DNA from 3 places in the Yersinia vastinensis genome. Region 3 is predicted to be linked to each of the others. Evidence: predicted binding sites of a transcription regulator. Region 3 holds the regulator's gene; each other region holds the start of a gene.

Region 1 (7,940 bases), 1.6 Mb from region 3:
CCAGTTGATTAACGCTACGCATTAAATAACCAATTTCATCAACACGGTTTAGCTGCACATAATCCCCGGCCTGCCCGGATGAGACATCTTGCGCTTGCTGTAAAATTGCGGCTATCGGGTGTGCAACCTGACGCCCCAGCCAAAATGACGTGATGATGCTGCCAGCAAGGGCCACGACACCTATGGTCATTAATGGCCCCCCCGTTACACCGGTGATACCAGCTGCGACAGTCGGCAGCAATGCTGCACCCAATATGGCACTGCGTAAACGCCAACGCAGCGGCAGAGTTTGGAATAGTGAGAGTAAAGAGAGCCAACCGGTACGAACAATTAATCCGCGATATAGCGCGATACGGCGTTGCTTCGCCTTCCCAGAATTAAAATCAACATACAGCGCTTCGGCTTGTTTAATTTCTTCACGGGTTGGTGCAATTCGCACTGAAATATAACCGGTTAAACGACCATTGTGCCGCAAGGGGGTGGCATTGGCGCGGACCCAGTAATAGTCTCCATTTTTACGGCGATTCTTCACCAGCGAAGACCAAGATAACCCATCATTTAGGGTTTGCCACATATCGGCAAATGCGCCAGGCGGCATGTCCGGATGACGCACAATATTATGAGGTTGCCCCAACAAGTCATGATATTCAAAACCACTGGCACGAACAAAGGCCGCATTGGCATAAGTGATATTTCCATGAATATCGGTAGTAGATTGCAAGGTGGTATCACTTCCAATGGGATACTCCTGCCGACTGACAGGCTTGTTGACTCTCATAATAACCTCAGTAAATGGGGGGAGTTCCCTGAAAACAGGTCAATACAATAATTACTTACGGTCATCGGCATTCTTAGATAAAACTTTATACTTTTATTTGTTACATTATTTGTTCCCTCCAAAGGTGCTATTTATTAATCGATTTGCACTTTTTTGGGGCGTTAAATTTAATTTTGAAGTGATTTGATAGATTGAATTTATTATTTAAACTTAACTTTTACTTTGTTTTTTTAATGGCTTATTTGTTATAAAACCCTTTTAATACAGTAATTTATTTTATTTCTATTTGTTGCGAATGTGATTTATTGATGAGAACTTTAAATGGATAACCATACTCAGTAATATTCCCCAGTCATTTTGATAAAATATGTTTATTTTTTGCTTAAAAGTTACATGACATGATGCTTGTTGGGGCGTTAACTTATGGCATTTGTTAATTGTGACGGTAATAATAATTATTTGTTACAGCTATAGATGGTGTTGTTCTGAGTAATATTAATTAGGAATAAAAAATCCCCGCGAGTGCGGGGTGATGAAACGTTAAAATGGATACCGAATACAATTTACTGGGAATCAAAGGTATTGTGGCTTTTCTTCAAACCTTCGATTTTCATCAGAAAGTGATAGATAGGGGCTAGACGCCTAAAGTCCTTGCTCAATATATCGACCAATTGTGCAGAAAATAATGCATCCATATCTCTATGATGGCTAATTAATGCCCATGATTTTTTGTTGTACCATGCCGCGAGTGCCGGTGGTTGCTCTTTAATCAGTGGTCGTTTATAGCTTTCCCCTTCAATTGAGAAGTTTGGATGGATACATTCAGCAATTTTGAGGAAGCTAGCGGGATCGCGGACTAATTGTTGACGAAAAAGATCCATTGTTGCGCGTGAAGCACTGTAATAGCCAAGCCCATAGCGCCACCAATCGGGGCCAAACTCAAAAAAGTAGGTGGGGGCGTCAGTCCAGTTTTTACGCGAACGTTTAAATGTCAGCCACAGATTATTGCGATAGAGAGACTTATCCCGAGAAAAACGGGTATCCCGATTCATGCGGGAAATTGTCTTGCCAATGGCAGGGCGAACTTCGAATAACTCATCAATAATCAGCATGTCAGAGCTTAAGTCAGTCACCAGTTTTCGCATGGGTTGCAGAAGATGCTCATCATAAATATCACGATGTTCCTCAAACCACTCCTTGGTGTTGTTCTGACTAATCAGTTGCAAAAATGTAAGCCCATCCTGAGTAAAACCGGTAAATCCACCCATAATATTCTTCCTCTCTGCTCCAGTCAGACTGAGCTTATACTCATCAGTTAGTGGGGTTTTCCACGATAAACGAGGGTTCTACTCTACACATTTAGCCACCCTATCTTATGACTGCTATCGGATAATCTTTGACTCGAGTGGTATACGCTGGTGATAACATTCCACGTTTCATTTGCCATTCTTGATTAATTCCTTGCCCGGCAAAGGCGATCTTACATTCAGATTGATTAATTTTGTCGATTGTTGCCATCAATTGTTCACTATGAACACGCGGTTTGCTTTCATCAAACAGACCCAATTGTACGATTCCTTGGCTCGAAAAGTCGCCCAAGATAATTCCTGCTTTCAGGTAACGATGACCGGGCCGCCAAATGGCTGCCAGGCATTTCAGGGCTGCGGCAATAATGTCCCGTGAATCCAGCGTTGGAAAGGTGAGGTGGGTACTGGCAATATTACTGTAATACACCTCATTAGGTGCAAAGGGGCTGGTCTTGATAAAAGTGGAAACATGACAGCAATACTGATGCTCTTTTCGCAGCTTTTCTGCGGCTTTTTCGGCATAGCTGCAAACTGCCTCATGTAGGTTTTGATATTCAGTAATTCGCGCACTAAATGAGCGTGAACAGATTATTTGTTGCTTTGTGGGGGCAAATTCCGCCACCATCAAGCAAGTTTCTCCGCGTAATTCTCTAACTGTTCGTTCCAACACGACACTAAAGTTTTTACGAATCAAAGAAGTATTGGCTTCGGACAGTTGAAGTGCAGAGGTTATCCCCATCATCTCAAGTTTTTTTGCCGTACGCTGACCCACTCCCCATACGTCGCTGACTGACATCAGCGCCAATAATTTGCGTTGTCGTACAGGGTTAGATAAATCAACAACACCGCCTGTTTTACGCCATAGCTTGGCTGCATGATTTGCCAGTTTGGCTAATGTTTTGCTGGGGGCAATGCCAACACCAACATGTAAACCAGTCAATTTTCGGACCTGATCACGTACATATTGCCCAAATTCTTCCAGCACAATTGAATGCTGTACACCTTTAAGATTAAGAAAAGCCTCGTCGATTGAGTAAATTTCAATACCGGGAGACAACTGCTCAAGAATAGTCATCACTCGAGCAGACATATCGCTGTAGAGTGCGTAATTGCTGCTGAACGCAATGACATTGTGCTGACGCATGAATGGTTGAATCTTAAAATAGGGTGCACCCATTGGGATGCCTACAGCCTTGGCCTCTCGGTTACGTGCAATGACACATCCATCGTTATTAGATAATACGACGACAGGGCATCCATACAAATCGGGTCGGAATACCGTTTCGCAACTGGCATAAAATGAATTCACATCCACTAAAGCAAACATTATCTTAACTTATTGATACTAAATGTAATTATACCAAAAATAATCAACTCTTCATCCCCTTCACAGAGTATCAAGGGCAGTGACCCAGCATTAAGTGCTTCAAGGCGAGGGGTCGGCCGTAAGTAAAGGCGCTTAATACTGAATTCCCCACCGATAGTGGCGATGACCACATCTCCGTGTTTTGCTTGCAAACTGCGGTCTATCACTAATATTGCGCCATGGTGAATACCCGCCTCACTCAGAGATTCACCCTCGGCAGTCATAAAGAACGTGGCTGCTGGGTGTAAGACACAATGCTCATTGAGATCGATTCCTTTCTCAATATAGTCTTGCGCAGCATGACCAAACGCACTCATAAAGCCTCCGAAATTACTCGCCATGTACTGTTTATATATACAGTGTATGGCGAGATTGAAGAGCTGAAAAGCCCTGAGATTCGGTTGTCATCCAGCGTATTGATTTGTAAGAAAAGAAAGTTATTGAATGATGAGATGGGGCAAACACCACCACGATGGCTGATAACGCGATGCCGATAACATTTAATTATAATTAATAGCTAAATAATTACTTTTGTCTGTAGGTATCGCTCATTAATTCCACTATTGTTAATCGCGTTCTCATATCTGTGTTATCTATAAATTATCTGTCTGACTCAGGGCTGCAGCATTGTTTATCGCTCCATAATTCTCGGTATTATCATGTATACAAAGGATAAAGAATGAAATTAGAAACGTTATCTATTCATGCTGGTTATTCGCCGGATCCAACGACCAAAGCTGTTGCGGTGCCTATTTATCAAACCTCTTCTTTTGCCTTTGATGATACCCAGCATGGGGCTGATTTATTTGATTTAAAAGTGGCAGGTAATATTTACTCGCGCATCATGAACCCAACCAATGATGTACTGGAACAGCGTGTCGCCGCTCTGGAGGGCGGAATTGCTGCTCTGGCGGTGGCATCAGGAATGGCGGCCATTACTTATGCGATTCAAACCATTGCTGAAGCTGGGGATAATATCGTGTCGGTGGCCAAGTTATACGGTGGGACATATAACTTACTGGCTCACACCTTGCCGCGTTATGGCATCGAAACCCGTTTTGCTGACCATGATGATATTGAAACATTGGAATCCTTAATTGATGATCGGACAAAGGCGGTTTTTTGTGAATCAATTGGTAATCCAGCGGGCAATATTGTTGATTTGAAGACGTTGGCTGATGCAGCCCATCGTCATGGTGTGCCGCTAATTGTTGATAATACCGTTGCGACGCCTATTCTTTGCCGGCCATTTGAGCATGGTGCGGATGTTGTGGTTCATTCCTTAACTAAATACATTGGCGGTCATGGTTCCAGTATTGGCGGCATTGTGGTGGATTCCGGGAAATTCCCTTGGTCACAATATCCAGACCGTTTTGCGCAATTGAATACACCGGATCCGTCCTATCACGGTGTGACTTATACCGAGCAATTTGGTGCCGCCGCTTATATTGGACGTTGCCGGGTTGTCCCGCTACGTAATACTGGCGCGGCGTTATCGCCGTTTAATGCATTCTTGATTTTGCAGGGGCTGGAAACCTTGGCACTGCGCATGGAGCGTCATACGGAAAATGCGCTGAAAGTTGCCCATTACTTAAAAAATCATCCGCAAGTCAGTTGGGTTAAATATGCGGGCTTACCCGACCATCCGGAGCATGAATTAGCGCAACGCTATTTTGGTGGTAAACCGGCAGCAATATTATCATTTGGTATTCATGGTGGTCAGGAAGCGGGTGGGCGGTTTATTGATGCGCTGAATTTAATTGTGCGGTTGGTGAATATTGGTGATGCCAAATCTTTAGCTTGTCACCCAGCCTCCACCACACACCGTCAGCTTAATGATGAAGAACTTATCAAGGCGGGTGTACCGCGGGATATGGTGAGGTTGTCGATCGGCATCGAGCATATTGACGATATTCTGAATGACCTTGCTCAGGCACTGGACGCGGCTAAATCCTAAGTGATAGATATGACCGGTTACTTGAGCGTGACCGGTCATCATGATGATGGCAATATTTAACGTGCGGCCAGTGTGGCGGCAATCACCTTGGTATAAGGCGTGGTTGGGCGACCAATAAGTTTGCTCAATGTGTGGCTGTCATCAAATAACCCACCTTTAGCCGCTCCCGCATCAGAATCGGCCAGCAAACCTGCGAATCCATCGGGTAAGCCCGCGCCAATCAGCGCTTGTTTAAAATCGGTTTCTGACAAATCTTGATAGACCACGGGTTTGCCTGATTGGCGCGCAATTTCTGCTGAGAACTCAGCCAATGTATAGCTGTCATCACCGGCTAATTCGTAAACTTTGCCAGCGTGATTTTCTTGAGTCAGTACTGCCGCGGCAGCCTGCGCATAATCTTCACGTGTAGCAGAGGCGATCCGCCCATCCCCTACAGCACCGATAAACACACCGTGTACTAAGGCGGGGGCAATGCTGGCGGCGTAGTTCTCGGTGTACCAGCCATTACGTAATAGCACCACAGGCAGACCAGACTCCCGTAACAACGTTTCTGTGGCGCGATGTTCTTCGCCTAATCCGAGCGAACTTTTATCAGCATGTAATAAGCTGGTATAGGCCAACAGTTTGACCTTTGCGCGCTTAGCGGCTTCGATCACCGCTGTGTGTTGAGCCACACGCTGACCCACTTCACTCGAGGAAATTAACAGCAGCTTATCAACTCCTTCAAAGGCCGTATCTAAGGTTGCAGGTTGACCATAATCGGCTTTGCGCACCTGAACTCCTAACGCAGCCAAATCGCTGGCTTTTTCAGGGCTACGGACGGCAGCAATAATTTCACTGGCTGGGACTTTTTTCAGTAATGCGTCAATAACAAGGCGGCCTAATTGGCCGGTAGCACCGGTGACTGCGATCATTGAGAAGCTCCAAATTATGTCTTATGGGAAAGGTGATGTGCTGTTTCTAAGAAATAAACGATGTTATTCGTTAAAAAAACTGCCCTTAAGATCATCATATGCAATATACTAACTTTAAGTAAGTACGTACCAAAAGGTTAGTATGAAAATAATGGAGTCGCAAAATTTAAGCAGCAATATTTCGTTTCCGGAACAAGTTCGGCGCGGCGAGTTGCTCAATGCCAAGTGTCCGTCAAGAGAAGTCCTCAAGCGTATCACTAGCCGTTGGGGCGTCTTGATACTGATTGCTCTAAGTAATGAAACCCTGCGCTTTAGTGCGTTGAGGCGCAAAATTGGTGGCGTTAGTGAAAAAATGCTGGCACAGACGCTCCAACACCTTGAAGAAGACGGTTTTATTGACCGCATTGCTTATCCGGTCGTACCGCCTCATGTGGAATATAAGTTGACGCCATTGGGAAAAGAAGTTCAAGAAAAGGTCGAGGGGCTGGCTCTTTGGCTTGAGGATAATCTGCATCGCATTATGGAACAGCGTCAGCAACGGGCGGCGTTATCCTCTGAAGATACTGAGTCGCTGTAGGCCATGGTATCAACCATGGCCGCTATTATGGTGAGTTATTAACAGCATTACAGTGTTTTTAATGCTTCAACTGACTCAATGGCCATGGACGGAATAAACTCAACGACCTCATAATGAGCCACTGCATTAAACGGATCTTCAGCCAATATCTTATCCAATTCTTCGCGAGCAATACTTTTTGCCAGAATAATCCCCCCTGTACGTGGCACTTTCCGGCCTGACGCAATAAAGGCACCTTGCGCATAATATTTTTTTAGCCACTCTTTATGGCTTTCTGTAAGGGGTTCAACAACGTCGATTGGTTGGTGGTAAGTTAGGGTGATGACAAACATGCGTTATTCCTCTGGGTTTACCCTTGGTTTTTGCAGCCTATTTGCAGTGCCGATGACTTTGGGTGTATTTGGAGTGTATTCAAGATAACGCCTTGAGCTATCACTGGCATCCTGAAAATTCTAAATTCTTCGTTTCTATCCCAAGCTTGGGCTGAGATATCTAAATTTTGTATATGAAAAGCAATAATGTTTATTTCATTTATTGCGTAGTTCAGCGTTTACTCATAGTCAGTCCACCCCATGAGATAAATAAGCAGAGGCGAAAATGGCTAAGATAGCGGCATGGTTTACCGGCTTTTCCCTGTGGTCATCAATACCGGCTCAAGAGGCAGAAAATGCCGCTCCTCAAGCTGATGGCGCGCATTTGCTAGAAACAATAAATGCTATTGGTGGGCTATATGGCATTGAATTTATTCATCATTAAATTACTTTTTTATTGAAAAACTAACAGTTAAAACGATATTGCTAATAAGACAGATAATCTTCTGATCGAAAATTTTAATTTATTTCTCACCAGGTAAATACACATGAAACTGACAAAAGCTTTATCCCTGAGCGGGATATTGAGTGCATCGCTATTGTTAAATACAGCCCTGTCATTTAATGCGGCGGCTGCGAGTTTATTAGATAAAGCCAAAAATAACGAGGTGTTGATTGCGGGGATTGCTAATGAGCAACCTTATGGTTATATCGGCACGGATGGCAAGGT
Region 2 (7,940 bases), 1.3 Mb from region 3:
ACTTCACTGGCAGGACGCTCCCAAGATGAACTATAAAGCCAGATCATCGCGCAGCACATAATGAGACCATAAGCGATACCGGTATAGAGGAATGGTGTTGCCGAATCTTTACCGTAAATAGCAATAAACTGGCCGGGAATAAAGGCGGCCAAAAAGTTTGCAACTTTGCCAAAAATAGCTTTGGAACCGGTTAGTTTTGAGCGTTTAGCAAAATCGGTTGTCATCTCGGTTGCCAATGTTTCATAAGGCACCATGATAGACGTGTAAATGAGTTCAAACAGCGCGTAGGTCAGCAGGTAATACCAGAAACCAAAGCCGCTCATCCATAGCATTGGATAAACCAAGACCAGGGGGATCCCTAGCAAAATAAAGAAGCGACGACGACCAAATATACGGCCAAGGCGTGTGTTGTAAAAGTTATCAGTGATATAACCCATGACCGGGTTACTGATGGCATCGAGAATACTGGCGATTGAAAAGATAGTGGCCGCTTCGACGACAGACAGTCCGCAAAAGGTGGTATAGAAATACATTAACCAGGCACCGCTAATTGCTAATGCCCCACTTCCCAATAAGTTGGCGCTCCCATACGCCAACGTATGTCTTGTTGTTATAGCTTTACTCATTTTTACCACCACCTCAAATTAAAACAATGTTTCATTAATAATGGATAAGCGTTTTCTTTATAAAGGTATGGTGTTCATAAAAATGAGTGGTCGATCACGAAAAAGGGTTTTGTGGCCTGAAAAAGCGCGTATTACAGTAAAAAATTGATATGAATCAAATTAGTGGATAGAGGAAATATTCGGCAAAAAAACAAAATATCCATAAGAATACGAATAAGCGATAATGCACGCTTACGGCAATCATCACCGTGACAAAGGTGGCAAGATTTTAATCAATAGTCTGAAATATCAGCAGTAGTGAAGGATGTAAGATGGCGAAGAAAAACCCGTATTATGATGCCAGTAAGCCACACCACACTGAGTTTGGATTTCAGAATCTGGAACCCGTCATCCACCATCCACAGGATTTAAAACGCTGGCGCGAAGAGCGTAAACGTCAGTCACTACCCAAACCCCCGCAACAAGGCTATGCGCAGTTTGTTGCTGACTGGTGGCAATCGGCAGATTTCAGCGGCCAGCAAGATGCCTTATGGTGGTTGGGTCATGCCTCTCTATTGTTACGTGTCGCGGGGAAAACGGTATTGTTTGACCCGGTACTGTCTTGTCGTGCTTCCCCTCTCAATTTTTACGGGCCTGCGCGCAGAACTCCGGCACCCGCCAGTGTGAAGGAATTACCGCATATTGATGTTGTCGTTATTTCCCACAACCATTACGACCATCTGGATGTCACGACGATTACCCAACTCATTCGTCGCTTCCCCGAGGTGATTTTTTTGGCACCACTCGGGCTAAAAAGTTGGTTCGTGCACCATGGAGCTAAACATGTCCATGAGTTAGATTGGTGGGATAAGCATCAGGCCGCTGAATTTGAGTTTCATTGTGTTCCTGCGCGCCATTGGAGCATGCGCACGCCGTGGGATCGGAATCAAAGTTTGTGGTCGGGTTGGGTCGTTAAGCGCGATGAGATTAACTTCTATTTCACCGGTGATACTGGTTATTGTCAGCAACTGCTAGCAATCGGTGAAAGGTTAGGGCCATTTAATTATGCGGCCCTCCCCATTGGCGCTTATGCTCCACGTTGGTTTATGAATGCACAGCATATGGATCCGCAGCAATCAGTACATTTATTTGCGCAATTACAGCAGCCGATAACAGTCCCAATTCATTGGGGGGTTTTTGAATTGGCTGATGAATCTCTGGATGAGCCGCCACAACAATTGAAAATGGCCTTAACTGAAGCAGGTATTCCACAAGATAATTTTGTACCCATTAAGATTGGTGCATGCATCGTGCTGGAATAGGGGAATTTCAGCGGGCTGATGATAGCCCGCTGAAACTACAGGTCTGATGGACTAGATTTTGAATTGGTTCACCGCCCCAGTTAAATCTGCCGCCTGGGCCTGTAGCGCTGCAGATGCTGCGGTTGATTCCTGTACCAGTGCGGCATTTTGTTGCACCATGGTATCCAATTGCGCGACCGCGCTATTGATCTCATGAATGCCACGCATTTGCTCATCAGCGGCATTAGTGATTTCTGACATAATGGTGGTGACGTCAGATACGCTACCGACAATTTCGGTCATGGTGTTGCTGGCCTGACGGACTTGACCAGAACCTGAAGCTACGCTGCTGACAGTTGATTCAATCAATGTTTTAATTTCTTTTGCTGCTTGCGCACTGCGTTGCGCCAGTGTGCGAACTTCCCCTGCCACGACGGCAAAACCTCTGCCTTGCTCACCTGCGCGTGCCGCTTCTACAGCGGCATTCAGCGCCAATATGTTGGTTTGGAATGCAATACCGTCAATGACACTGGTGATGTCGCCAATTTTGCCAGATGCGGCCTCAATCGATTCCATGGTTGTGATTACTTTCGCAATAACATCCCCTCCGCGAGAGGCATCATTTGCAGCAGAGAGCACTGCGGTATTGGCTTGCCTTGCCGCACTGGCTGACTGAGCCACAGTTGCCGAGATTTGTTCTAATGCGGCTGAGGTTTGTTGCAAACTGGCGGCCGCTGATTCTGTTCGACCTGACAAATCCTGATTACCTGCTGCTATTTCATTGGCTGCAATCCGTACCGACTCGCTAGTGTCACGAATTTGCGCCATAACCGCACTGAGTTTGTCGGCAAAGTTGTTGAATGAAAGGGCTATCTTGGCCACTTCATCACGGCCTTCTATTGGCAAACGCTGAGTTAAATCTTCGGTGCCGGAACTGATTGCATCCATGGCTTTGTGCACATGGGTCAGGGGAGCTAATGCACGCTGAGTAATCAGACCAATGATAACCGTCGCTATCAAAATAATAACAACTAAAGTGACCAAAGATGTTGTCAGCAATGAGCGCATGCCCGCCGTGGCTTGAGCTTTGTCCAATGCGACAACGGTAAACCACTGAGTACCTGGGACGGCTTGTGCCAGTAGCAACTTACTGCTGTCGCCAATATCGACAGTCATGGGCTTCGTTGCCGTCAACAGTGCGTTCAAGTCCAGTGAGGGGGCAATTTCACTTAAGGGTTTCAGGGTTAGTTGTGCATCTTGATGCGCGATGATTGTGCCATCGGCATCAATTAACATGCCGAAGCTATCATCAGTCGGGTGTATCGATTTTACATTAGCAATCACACTATCCATGGTGACATCGGCAGCCAATACCCCTTTAACATGTCCATCTTGATTAATCGGCAATGCAAAAGTGACCACCAGCTGGTTGGTTCCCGCATCGACATAAGGGGGAGTGACCACGGGTTTGCCTGCTTTCACTGCTTGTAAATACCAAGGTCGGCCAGTGGGGTCGTAATCTGCGGGAATACCATCAGGGTTAGAAAAGATAGCTGTCTTATTGGCGTAACCAATATAAACGTTAATGAAGTTACCGGCGGCGGCAACTTGGCGTAGTGCGGTCGTTGGGTCTGCTGCCAGTGCGCTGTCTTTCAGTGACACAATCATTTGGGTTTTAGATGCAACCCAATCTGCAATTCCTACACCATGACTCGCTGTTACCGCAGTGAGGGTATTATCAATGGCACGACTATTGTATTTGTTAGCAACTGAATAGTTAAAGTAAGTGTTAATGGCCAAAGAACCCGCCACGATGAAGATACAGGCAGCCAAGATACGTGAACGAATAGAATCAAGCATAGAGCGTCCTAAATAGAAGGGAAGGCATGATTCAAGTAACGGCGTGGTTTAGAAAAACTTGAGCTGAGTCACGGTTACAAAGTGTAATTTATGCACCATTGTTAATTATTTTTTATGTGATGGTGACAATATAGAAGGATTTTGTTGATGTTAATTTCTAATAAAAACATTAACTTGATCGTTTTTTGATCTTGAAGGTATTGCGTTGACACGGGGTAAAGTTGAAAAAAATAGGGAGATAAAAATAAAGATTAGCACCAATCCGTAAGCATAAAGGAGGCAGGATTGATGCTGAATATGTGTAGTTATACTCTTTCAGAAAGATTAAAACGTATACTGCAAACCGACACTAATACTTTGATTTTGATGAGATATTCCCGAACCTTCAGAGAATTTGGCTGAAGCACCCGTGGTGCGGTCAAGTATTTGTGTGCCCCCTTTCCCTTCGGAGTAGCGGTTCCAGGCGGCTTCAATCAATAATTTAGTGTTGTTAGTGATGTAATAACCAGCATTAATAACAATGCCGTAATAACGTGATTTTTTGCTGCTATCTTTGAATGAAAGATTGCGTAAGTAATGCTCATCATGACCTTGAGCATTAACCCATCGGCTATATTTCACTAAGGTATTAAATTCGTAATCCTGGTAGCGATAATGACTCGCTAACCCGACATAGGGCATATCAAATTTTTGTTTATAACCGAGACCTGCAACTTCATCAGGTTGCGGTTTTGTATAATTGCTGTGCCCACCATATGCTGTCCAACTATTATTATACCGCTGGTAACCATACATTAAGGAAATTCGGTAATTATGTTGCTGTAAAAACCAAAACTTAGCATTGACGTCCATTTCATTGGCATAATTTAAGTTGCTTTTTTCATGGTGGGACCAATGAGACCATTGGGTTTGTTTTGAATTAAGCCAATCATAATCATCCATCAACCCATGACTGGATGTTAATGTACTCCAGCCTCTAGCACTCAATGTCAATCGAGATAAAAAATCCCATGAGATCTCAGCTTTAATAATAGGTGTGTTTTTTGCCTTCCAATCTAGTTGGCTTAATTTACGACCATTACCTGGCACATTGTAAACAAATTCACGAGATTCTGAATTTAATAAACCTAGTGAGGTACTGACAATAACATTATTTGTGATATGACTTTGCTGGTTTGCGGCGGCAGTATGGCTCGCCAGCAGTAATGCTAATGTACAAACACTTTCTTTAGTGATTAGCGTGATTTTCATTATTAACCTTTACTCTGTTTACGTTTCTGTAAGGAAACCTAATATCGATAAAGTATTAATTTTTTAAAATAAAGATTAAAAGAAAATCAAAAAAATTAATTTATCACTAAATAATGTCTCTAGGATAATAAAGAATATCACTGAGTCAGTTTAACAGATTTTAATTTTCTCAGAATTCACTGACTAACCACTCATCTGCCTCATCAAACATTTCTTCAACTAAGCGGTTGAGTACTGATTTCTCTTGTTTACTCGCATCCGTGTTGATGCCGTTAGCCTGCATTGGTTTGACCCTAACGTCGGCATCTGGAAATACTTGATGCACTCGCTTGGTTAGTTCGGTCTTAATCATTTCATTCGCATTGGCAAGGCCAGCAACATTACGTTTGTCGTAGATTAGTTCAACTCGCATGGGTTCTTTCCTGAGTAAATAATACTGTTTTAATATACAGTATTTTAAGTGTGAGGCAATAGGATTTTAGTCATTTTAGCGAGAGAACAAGCTAACTTTCTGTTTAATGAGTGGTTTTTGTTATTGAAAAATAACCGCAGGTGATTTATTGGATAATAACTGGCGGTTATTTTTTTTGTGTGAATTTATCTGCTTGTTTATATAGATAATTTAAATTTTTTGCCGTGAGAGTGCGTTCTCAAAAATAGATGCTTTTGGCTAATCTATTTCCAACCAGCGGGCATCAACGACGACGCCAAGGATCTTACAGTTACCATTAAGTTCGATTAAACGGTAGGCTGGATTCAATGGTTTCAAGTACTTAACGCCAGCATCAACAATTAATTTCTTAAATGTGGCTTCGTTGTCATCTGTTAATTTGGCAACAACAAAATTACCCGGCATCGGTTCTTTTTCTGGGTCGATGAGGATAATCATGCCTTCTGGAAAGCTGATGCCCGACGGTGAGGTCATGGAATCGCCTTTGACACTCAACCAAAAGGCACTGTCATGCGCATTCTTGGTCGACTCTGGCCAAATTTCAATATCACGCAGGGTATAAGGCTCTATTGCTTCATACCAATTACCCGCGCTGATCCAACTGATCAGTGGGTAACTGTTGGCGACAGAGCCTACCGGTTTGTCATTTAGCCCACCGCGAGTCGGGATCGATAGGCTCTCGGCCATCTTTGCCAGCTCTTTTGCCAATGAGGGGCTAAAGCTACTGATAGGCTCATTCAGTACTTTCGCGAAAGCAGCAGCGTTGGTCACATTGAGCGGATTGATGCCGTTCAAGAATTGGTTGACGGCACTTTGCCCCACGCCCAATTCGTGCGCAACAGACTCTTGGGATATACCCAGTGCTTTTTTCTTGGCATTAAACAGCTCTTTCAGCCGTTTAGCGTCGTCTAACTGTTCTGGCGTCAGTGGCTTCTTTTTCATGAGTCAATTTTATTACCGTTAGCAATAATATCCAATCACCTGCGGTATTGACTATAAAATCACTTGCGGTAATAATCAATCAAAATATATAAGAGAAACGCATAGAATCGCATCGGTAACAGGCACTCTCTGCAGTGCTACAAGCCTACGCGATGTGAGTTGCTCTGGTTATCACAAGAAGACGGCGGCCTTATTTACCGGTGGTTTCCGTTGTTGAACAATTGATAGGTTGAGGTGTCACCGTGTGGCCCCGCCTTTGTGGAGTAGCTATATATGAGTTCAATCAACAGTCCGCAAGCCGGAAACACCAGCCAGAAGAACCAGGGCATAAGAGACATTCAATTAGTACTTGCCCGCTGGGGTGTGTGGGCAAGATGCAGCTCAGGGCTGGATTATTCCTCCATCGCTGCCGGTTTCAAAGGCCTGCTTCCTGATACTTCGAAAAGCAAAGCATCCTGTTGTGATGATGATGGTTTAGTGGTGGATGGTTGTGTTGCTAGGCTAAAACAATATCGGCCAGAAGAATATGAATTAATTATCCGTCATTATGTTCTTAATCAATCAAAACGGGCGATTGCACGCCAGCAAAAAAGAGATGAAAAGCTGGTAAGGATTAATATGCAAATGGCGGAGGGTTTTGTTGATGGTTGTCTGGCAATGTTGAATGTGAAATTAGAAATGGATCCGTTGATCGAAAACTTACATATTTATGAAAAAACATTAACGCGGTCCGCGAAAAGTGTATTAGTCTGAAATGAGTGGTTAGTCGGTTACGTAAGACTAATTATTTGAAATCCTGCTTTGGCAGGATTTTTTTGTTTTTGTATTTTCTATTTTTAATGAAAGAAAATAAAATTAAAAATAATTAAAAAAAGCTAACGCGGTCCCAAAAAGTATATTAGTCTGATACCACTGCTTGATTACATACTGATTAACTAACAGGAAATCCCCGCAATGTCGGGGCTTTCCTGTTTCTGTTGATTATATATGCCGGTGGGTCAGGGAGGGAGGTTATAAATGAATGAACAAAATCAACTACCCTATTGGTGGACAGGCGCACTGGCATTATTCTCGGCTCTGAGTTTACAGGATTACATCTTTATTCTCGGCACGGTAATTAGCGTCATATTCACCATCAAAACGTATTACGTCAATCTGCGTGAAAAGGACGCAATAATTAAAGAGGAACAGCGCAGAACTGAGATTTTACGTGATTTTCTGAAAAACAAAACAGCCGAGAATATTCCAGCCGCTATTGCAGTATGCAATGACGCATTAAATAAGATGGAGAGTTGAGATGACGCCAGCATTGCGTAACAAAATAGTTGGTGCGATCGCTGGCGGTGCAATTGCTATTGCGAGTGTTCTACTTGGTGGGCATGAGGGGGTCGAGGGCCGTCAATACCGTGCTTATTATGATGTTGCGGGGGTGTTGACGGTGTGCGATGGGCACACTGGCAAAGACATTATTCGCCATAAACAGTACAGCGACCAGGAATGTGATGCATTGCTGCAACAGGACTTACTGCC
Region 3 (7,940 bases):
GACAGACATATTGATGGCTTTGTGAAACGCACGGCATCTCGGCCCTTGCCAAGCGGGCTTATCAGCGAGAAAGAAAGTAAAATCCTGTTTGTCGTATTGGTGCTGATGTCATTTGGTTTGGTATTAACACTCAATAGCATGACCATCTGGCTATCGCTGGCTGCACTGGCTTTGGCTTGGGTATATCCCTTTATGAAACGGGTCACTCACTTGCCGCAGGTAGTACTGGGGGCCGCATTTGGTTGGTCAATCCCTATGGGTTTTGCCGCCGTGAGTGAGAGTTTGCCGTTGGTATGCTGGCTACTTTTGCTCGCTAATATTTGCTGGACGGTCGCTTATGACACGCAATATGCCATGGTGGATCGTGATGATGACCTGAAAATTGGTGTTAAATCCACAGCCATTTTATTTGGTCAGCGCGATAAATTAATCATCGGGTTGCTGCAATTGGCCACGTTGATTTTAATGGTCACTATTGGCTGGTTGATGAATTTGGGGGGCGCATTTTATTGGTCAGTTTTGCTGGCAGGAGCGCTGTTTGTTCATCAACAGAAGATGATTGCCCAGCGTGAACGCGATCCTTGCTTCCGTGCTTTCCTGAATAATAATTATGTGGGGCTGGTGCTGTTTCTCGGCATTTTGGTGAGTTACATATAAAAAATGGCCAGATGATAAATCCGGCCATTCTGTTCTTCATTTTTCTCTTACAGGATTAATCTTCCGATTCATCCTCGGCCTCAGGGGCGGGTAACTGATTGTTGGTTTCCGCCGGCATACTGACGCTTTCGATTGTCAGCTTCACTTCCGGCGTCATCAACGCACTCAGCATATTGTAAACTTCCAGCGTATGTTCCTGAATGGCATCACCGCTGTCGCTGATGTAGCCTTCCTCTCGCAAGGTGCCGACCAGTGTCGAGAACACGGCTTTATCGAAGAATTCAGGTGCGTTAATCCCATGCAATACAGACAAACGCTGCGCCATAATCCGGCTTTCTTTTTCCAATGCACCACGGTTGATACTTGGGTTAGCACTGAGTAATGACAGTGTGATTGCGTAGCGTTGCAAGGTTTCACGCACACCAGCGGCCAGTAATTGCAGAGGGCGAATACGGGCTGGGTTCAGCACCAATTCATCCCCTTTATCGCAAATCAGCTGCTGGCGAGCCAGTTCATCTATCAATGTATCCAAGGTTTGTGGCAACTGCTCCTTGCTGTAATGCAGGAATAGTTCAGCTTTCAACATCGGATAAATCATACTGATTTGGCGCAATAATTCCGCGCGGGTAATGCGGCGGTGGTACATCACCATACTGGCGATCAGTGACGGTAACATCAGCAAGTGCTGGATATTATTGCGATAGTAAGTCATCAGCACGGCTTGTTCCCGTGGCAAGATGATAATGTCACCAATATTGTCTTTCTCCACCTCAAACTTATTCATATTCAAGGCGTGATTAAGTAGCTCTTCCGGTGTTTTATCCGGTACCGTGACATCTTTCGCATAAGGCGCATTGCGCATCAGTTGCAGGTAGCACTCAAGTTGCTCCAACAGTTGCTCACGGGTTAGTGAACGCTGACGTGAAGCCAACAATGCGGTCGAACACAGGTTCATGGCATTTGCTGCCGCAGCATTGTTAATTCTGACCATAATCTTGCCAGCCAAATCATTTACTGCCGGAGTCAGCCAGCTCGGGCGCTGTGCTTCAATGGGGTCAATCGCATCCCGCCATTGCGGTACATTGGTGTTTAGATAAGTGGTCAGCGGGATTGGCTCACCAAAGTTGACATAGCCCTGACCCAGATTGCGCAACTTGCGCAGGCCACGCAACATCTGCAACAGGTTTTCTTTCTCTTTGGTGGCTCCTCGCAGCTCTTTGGCGTAAGTACCCACTTCCATCACATGCTCGTAGCCAATATAAATTGGCACCAGCGTGATGGGCCGCGAACCGCCACGTAACATGGCTTGAATCGTCATCGACAGCGTGCCGGTTTTCGGTTCTAGCAGGCGGCCGGTTCGTGAGCGCCCACCTTCAACAAAATACTCTACGGAATAGCCGCGGGTGAATAATTCGCCCAGATATTCGCGGAACACAGTTGAGTAGAGTTTGTTGCCTTTGAAGGTACGACGGATAAAGAATGCACCCAAACGGCGGAAAATCGGGCCGGCAGGCCAGAAGTTAAGGTTAATACCGGCAGCAATATGTGGCGGTACAAGCCCTTGATGATAAAGCACGTAAGAGAGCAGCAGGTAATCCATATGGCTACGATGGCAAGGCACATAGACTATCTCATGACCATCTTGCGCTAACTGGCGTACGCGCTCTGCATTATGGACGTTAATACCCTGATACAAACGGTTCCACGTCCAGCTCAATACCCTGTCAGACAGACGCACGGCTTCATAAGAGAAGTCTGCGGCGATCTCTTCCATCAGCGTAATCGCATTTTGCTGCGCTTTCTCATGGGAGATTTTCTTGGTACGTGCTTCATCTGCCACGGCTTTTTCAATCGCCTTAGAAGCCAACAGCTTTTTGAAGAGGTCTTGGCGATCTGGCAAGCTCGGGCCGACAGCGGCCAGACGTTGGCGGGAGAAGTGCATCCGCGCCACGCGCGCCAGCTTATGGGCTATCGTCTTATCGGTGCCATGCTCACTGGCCATCCGGCGCAATGAAACTGTGGTCGAGAAACGCACAAAGCTATCGCGGCCCAGCCACAATACGGCAAAGAATTTCTGCACACCATTCAGCACACGCAGATGCGGCGTACCATGGCCTTCACGCCCTGGCGAACGACCAAACATCACGGAAACCGGCAACATTTGAATGTCCAGCTCCGGATTATTGCGGTGCAGATCTAGATAATCGTGGAACAGCTTGACCGACTCTTGCTTAGGTGCGTAATAACGAAAGACTCGAGGGCCATTATCGATAAACACATGACTTGGCAGTTGCACGCCATCGATTTCCAATGGAATCAATGGGTCGGGCAGATCCTGCGCCTGACACTGCGCTCGCAAAGTCAGCAAATCAGCCTTAGAATTGTAAGGCAAAACGTACAGAATAGGACGAGAAGGGTCTAACCCTAACTCAGTCACAGGATCTGCCGGAATAACCTTGCTTTTTACCAACAGTTTAAGTGGTAAATTCAGTAACTTATAATATATTTTACGCCAACCTGACATAACTACATGAAGCCTCTTGTTAGCAATTCGTCGCAAGGATACCAGAAACTGGTTTTGAGATCTGTGGTGATAAGACAACAGAAAGCGGCAAAGATCATCATTAACTTAAGATAAAGGCAATAAAACATGGCGAATCAATCAACAGGGCTTACCCGAATCTATAAAGCGGCCGGTTATTCGATGAAAGGCCTCAGTGCTGCCTGGAAAAACGAAGCCGCATTTCGCCAAGAATCAGTAGCTGCCATCGTCGCTATCATACTGGCCTTCTGGCTAGATGTAGATGCTTTAGCGCGCATTTTATTGATTGGCAGTGTCGCGTTAGTGATCATTATTGAAGTCATTAATAGTGCCATTGAAGCAGTAGTTGATCGCATCGGCAGTGAATTCCATGAACTTTCAGGCCGTGCCAAAGATATGGGGTCTGCCGCTGTGTTTCTCGCTATCCTGCTGGCGCTTTTTATCTGGATAACGGTGCTCTGGCAGCATGTGGGCTAGTTGCGTGGCTGAAATATCGTGGCTTTGGGCACGGTGAGCAACACAATAAAAATAAGCTGTGATTAATCCCTGTTTTTATTCACTCTTTGGTTCCCAATACAGGCTTACCTGTATATACTCACAGCAAGACTGTATAAACAAACAGGGGGCGAAATGAAAGCACTTACGACCAGACAGCAAGAGGTTTATGACCTGGTGCGCGATCACCTATCGCAAACTGGCATGCCGCCGACCCGTGCCGAAATTGCGCAGCGTCTGGGATTCCGCTCTCCTAACGCCGCTGAAGAGCATTTAAAAGCATTGGCCCGCAAGGGTGTTATTGAGATTGTTTCTGGCGCTTCCCGCGGTATTCGTTTACTGATGGAAGAAGAAGATGGCCTACCGTTGATTGGCCGAGTTGCAGCAGGTGAACCCTTGCTGGCACAGCAACATATTGAAGGGCACTACAAAGTCGATCCTTCCATGTTTAAGCCAAGCGCAGATTTCCTACTGCGGGTTAATGGGATGTCGATGAGAGATATCGGTATTCTGGATGGTGACCTACTGGCGGTGCATAAAACACAAGATGTGCGTAACGGACAAGTGGTTGTCGCGCGAATTGACGATGAAGTCACAGTAAAACGCTTGAAAAAACAAGGTAATATCGTGCAGCTTCTTCCTGAAAATAGCGAGTTCCAGCCGATTATTGTCGATTTGCGTGAACAAAGTTTCACTATTGAAGGACTGGCCGTTGGTGTCATCCGCAATGGCGACTGGATCTGATTCTAGTTGTTGATGTATACCCTCTTTACTTAGAGGGTATATTGTTCATATAACCTTCTGTTCTATTAATTCACTTTATATTGAGAACAATCCGATAATACGTGATTACCTGCTGTTTTAACTGAATATAATATGGTTTCGTTATTCAATTATGGTCCTCATTACGACCAGTAACATTGGTTTTCCTTCAGTTATTAATATCCTCTGCTATAGTTATTTATACGGTAAATAAAACAATCATGCTTAATTTAAATTAAGACTGTGAGTGACTAATTTAAGCAAAGATTGGTTTTATAAAGAATGTTTATCGTACCTAATTAACTTATTCCAAGATAGCGGAGTTATTATGAATAAAGATCAAGCTGACGGTAACTGGAAGCAGTTCAAAGGAAAAATTAAAGAGAAATGGGGCAAACTGACTGACGATGACCTAACCGTTATTGAAGGTAAGCGCGACCAACTAGTAGGTAAGATCCAAGAGAAATACGGCTATCAGAAAGAGCAAGCCGAGAAAGAAGTGAAAGCTTGGGAAGACCACAGCAAATACCGCTGGTAACAGCCTTAAAAAGGAATTTAATTGATGTCGATATAAATTATATTGGGTCTCTCATTTCATAGAATATACGTTATTACATAGTGATATTAATAATGAAAATATTCTATTTAGTCCTAATCTAATATCGATAAGACACAAGGAAGTGTCCTGTGGTAGCTTCTATTTATTATCATGGCAGTGTTCTTTAACGCATATTCTAATTCAACCTATTACTGTATTATTACTATATTGATAACGGGCTGACCCTTATCGCCAGATATTTATTTTTTTTTCATCACAATAGAATGGTCATGATCACAATGATCGTGGCTTTCACATGCTTCAACTTCCCCGCATTTAGTGCATAAGCCATGGGCTTCCACCACGCTATGGCGCAATGTAAAACCAGACTGTTTTGCTAACTGTGCCAGTGCTTCTTCAATACCTACAGTCGGGCGTTCAGTCACAATCTTGCAGCGATCACAGATAAAGAGTGCGGAGGTATGAGTTGGCTCTTCAAAATGATGGCACAACACATAGCTGTTAGCTGACTCTACTCGGTGAATAAACCCTTGTTCGAGCAAAAAATCTAATGCGCGGTAGACCGTTGGCGGTTTAGCTTGCGGCTCGGAAACACGGAGCAAGTCTAATAAATCATAAGCGCTGATTGCGCCGGGCTGTTGCGCCATGAGGCGTAAGACTTCAAGACGTTGCGGTGTCAGCCGGACGTTACGTTGTTGGCACAGGCTCTCAGCCTGAGCAAGCAGCTTTTCCTGGTTGGTTGAGTTCATGGTTTCATCCCGCAGCGTTTGAATGGAACAGATTTTATCATATTTACGGTTAATCGCCGATAGATGAAAAAGTGCGAAGCCGTGGAGTATCACAATTTTGGTAACGTACAGTAAAATATCCCTTTTTATAGCACAGCTATCCCCCACGCGGTCATCGTCAGGTTCTATGGTATAATCACGCATTCCATCCCTTTGTCTTGCGTATTTAATGCGCAAGGAAAATGGGTAATTGATGCAGTAATAACCGATGAAATCACAGTAAATGCACGAAGCTCAGACTTTTTCCAGCACTCAGGTAGATATGCCCAAATACCCCCTACAACGTTTTTCCGTCGCGCCGATGCTCGATTGGACAGACCGCCATTGCCGCTATTTCCATCGTTTGTTAACTAAGCAGACGTTGCTCTATACCGAAATGGTTACTACAGGTGCGATTATCCATGGCAAAGCAGACTATTTGGCTTATAGCGAGCAAGATCATCCCGTCGCGTTACAGCTTGGGGGCAGTGATCCACAAGCGCTAGCACATTGCGCTAAATTGGCGGAGCTTCGTGGATACAATGAAATTAATCTGAATGTCGGCTGCCCTTCTGATCGGGTACAAAATGGGCGTTTTGGCGCTTGTCTAATGGCTGAGTCAGATCTGGTTGCTGATTGTATTAAAGCCATGCGTGATGTGGTTTCTATTCCTGTCACGGTGAAAACCCGTATTGGGATTGACGAATTAGATAGCTACGAGTTCTTGTGTGAATTCGTGCAGACTGTCGCAGAACGTGGTGAATGTGATATTTTCACGATCCATGCCCGTAAAGCCTGGCTTTCAGGATTAAGCCCAAAAGAAAATCGCGAAGTTCCTCCTCTGGATTATGAGCGGGTTTATCAGCTTAAACGTGATTTTCCGGCACTGACTATCGCTATTAATGGCGGTGTCAAAACCTTGGCTGAGGCTAAAGACCATCTTAAGCATCTCGATGGTGTGATGATGGGGCGTGAAGCCTATCAAAACCCCAGTATTTTAACGCAAGTGGACCGCGAACTGTTTGATCCAAATGCACCAGTGGTCGACAGTGTTAAAGCTATAGAAGCGCTTTATCCTTATATTGAACAGGAGCTGTCGCGTGGCGCTTATTTGGGCCATATCACTCGGCATATCCTTGGTATTTTCCAAGGGATCCCCGGTGCGCGCCAGTGGCGCCGTTATTTGAGTGAAAATGCGCATAAGCCCGGAGCTGATGTTTCCGTGGTAGAAAAGGCGCTAGCTCTAGTGACCCGCCCACAGCATAATTCGTTGTAGGAAATCCCACTATAAGTTAGTCAATTTGACCACGCCTGCCAGTTTTCTGGCAGGTTGTGTTTTATTTATACCCTTTAAATTCAATATGTTAATCTTATTTTCAGGTTGGCACGTTTCTTGTAATACTCCTAATAAACCCTCTGTTTGTATCCAACATAATTCAGTTGCAGGAAGGCGGCCTGCGAGATAATCCCGATGAGCATACCGTGGTAAGCGATGCGGATTATTGAGAGACGCCAACACACATGCAGCTTGAAGTATGGTGGGGATAGATTTTATGCATGGGAACAAACAATGATTAAGGAGCCAGCCATGTTCGAAATTCTCTTTGTGATCGGCTTTTTTATTATGCTGATGGTGACCGGTGTTTCTCTGTTGGGCATATTCGCCGCTTTAATGGTTGCCGCTGCTTTTATGATGCTAGGTGGGTTATTTGTGATGATGATTAAGTTATTGCCATGGTTGATATTGGCGGTGGTCATTGTCTGGATATGGCGTTCAATGCAAAAACCAGTTGTAAGACGTTACTGATTATTTTGTTTTCTTGCGGGAGTGATCACAGGCTGAAAGTTTAGTCAGGACAATTGTCGAGAAAACGTATTTTTTCCCGAATCAGCTTGCTAGGATGCTAGCCGATACGATTTGGTATCACATTTTCATCCCTGCCAGAGGTGAAAATAGCCGTATAAACGGCAATGTCATCTAAGTGAATATGCCTCTGACAGAATACTCTGCTATACCCCTACATGTGCATCAAAGAAAGCGTTAAAACAAAAGGCTCCTTATCGGAGCCTTTTGTTTTTTATCAATATTGCTGAGGCGGTGGTTTATGGGATCAGCAAACTGGAGCCAGTTGTCTGGCGGCTTTCTAATATTTCATGG

Evidence for each region. Region 3 encodes LexA, which represses DNA repair genes until DNA is damaged. Its sites were predicted from a motif close to TNCTGTATGTACATACAGNA; they were not measured.
Region 1: a site for LexA is predicted at 3,794-3,813, ahead of umuD (translesion error-prone DNA polymerase V autoproteolytic subunit). Genes of this name have one in related genera too.
Region 2: a site for LexA is predicted at 5,452-5,471, ahead of ACIOG0_RS07775 (DinI-like family protein). Genes of this name have one in related genera too.

The regions. Positions count from the first base shown of each region.
Region 1 covers NZ_CP173260.1:1,994,981-2,002,920, forward strand. Annotated here, with positions in the region: gene ACIOG0_RS09190 (PAS domain-containing methyl-accepting chemotaxis protein) at 1-778, opposite strand, end outside; gene ACIOG0_RS09195 (DUF2461 domain-containing protein) at 1,342-2,046, opposite strand; gene umuC (translesion error-prone DNA polymerase V subunit UmuC) at 2,147-3,412, opposite strand; gene umuD (translesion error-prone DNA polymerase V autoproteolytic subunit) at 3,412-3,768, opposite strand; gene ACIOG0_RS09210 (bifunctional O-acetylhomoserine aminocarboxypropyltransferase/cysteine synthase) at 4,131-5,408, shown strand; gene ACIOG0_RS09215 (SDR family oxidoreductase) at 5,465-6,322, opposite strand; gene ACIOG0_RS09220 (helix-turn-helix domain-containing protein) at 6,465-6,899, shown strand; gene ACIOG0_RS09225 (YciI family protein) at 6,947-7,231, opposite strand; gene ACIOG0_RS09230 (hypothetical protein) at 7,497-7,655, shown strand; gene ehuB (ectoine/hydroxyectoine ABC transporter substrate-binding protein EhuB) at 7,759-7,940, shown strand, end outside.
Region 2 covers NZ_CP173260.1:1,667,976-1,675,915, forward strand. Annotated here, with positions in the region: gene ACIOG0_RS07755 (MFS transporter) at 1-626, opposite strand, end outside; gene ACIOG0_RS07760 (MBL fold metallo-hydrolase) at 938-1,927, shown strand; gene ACIOG0_RS07765 (methyl-accepting chemotaxis protein) at 1,979-3,766, opposite strand; gene ACIOG0_RS07770 (omptin family outer membrane protease) at 4,091-5,017, opposite strand; gene ACIOG0_RS07775 (DinI-like family protein) at 5,187-5,429, opposite strand; gene ACIOG0_RS07780 (LexA family transcriptional regulator) at 5,688-6,410, opposite strand; gene ACIOG0_RS07785 (antiterminator Q family protein) at 6,738-7,163, shown strand; gene ACIOG0_RS07790 (hypothetical protein) at 7,428-7,706, shown strand; gene ACIOG0_RS07795 (lysozyme) at 7,708-7,940, shown strand, end outside.
Region 3 covers NZ_CP173260.1:355,911-363,850, forward strand. Annotated here, with positions in the region: gene ubiA (4-hydroxybenzoate octaprenyltransferase) at 1-657, shown strand, start outside; gene plsB (glycerol-3-phosphate 1-O-acyltransferase PlsB) at 713-3,181, opposite strand; gene ACIOG0_RS01510 (diacylglycerol kinase) at 3,308-3,676, shown strand; gene lexA (transcriptional repressor LexA) at 3,830-4,438, shown strand; gene ACIOG0_RS01520 (CsbD family protein) at 4,785-4,994, shown strand; gene zur (zinc uptake transcriptional repressor Zur) at 5,255-5,764, opposite strand; gene dusA (tRNA dihydrouridine(20/20a) synthase DusA) at 6,027-7,058, shown strand; gene pspG (envelope stress response protein PspG) at 7,371-7,589, shown strand; gene ACIOG0_RS01540 (quinone oxidoreductase) at 7,886-7,940, opposite strand, start outside.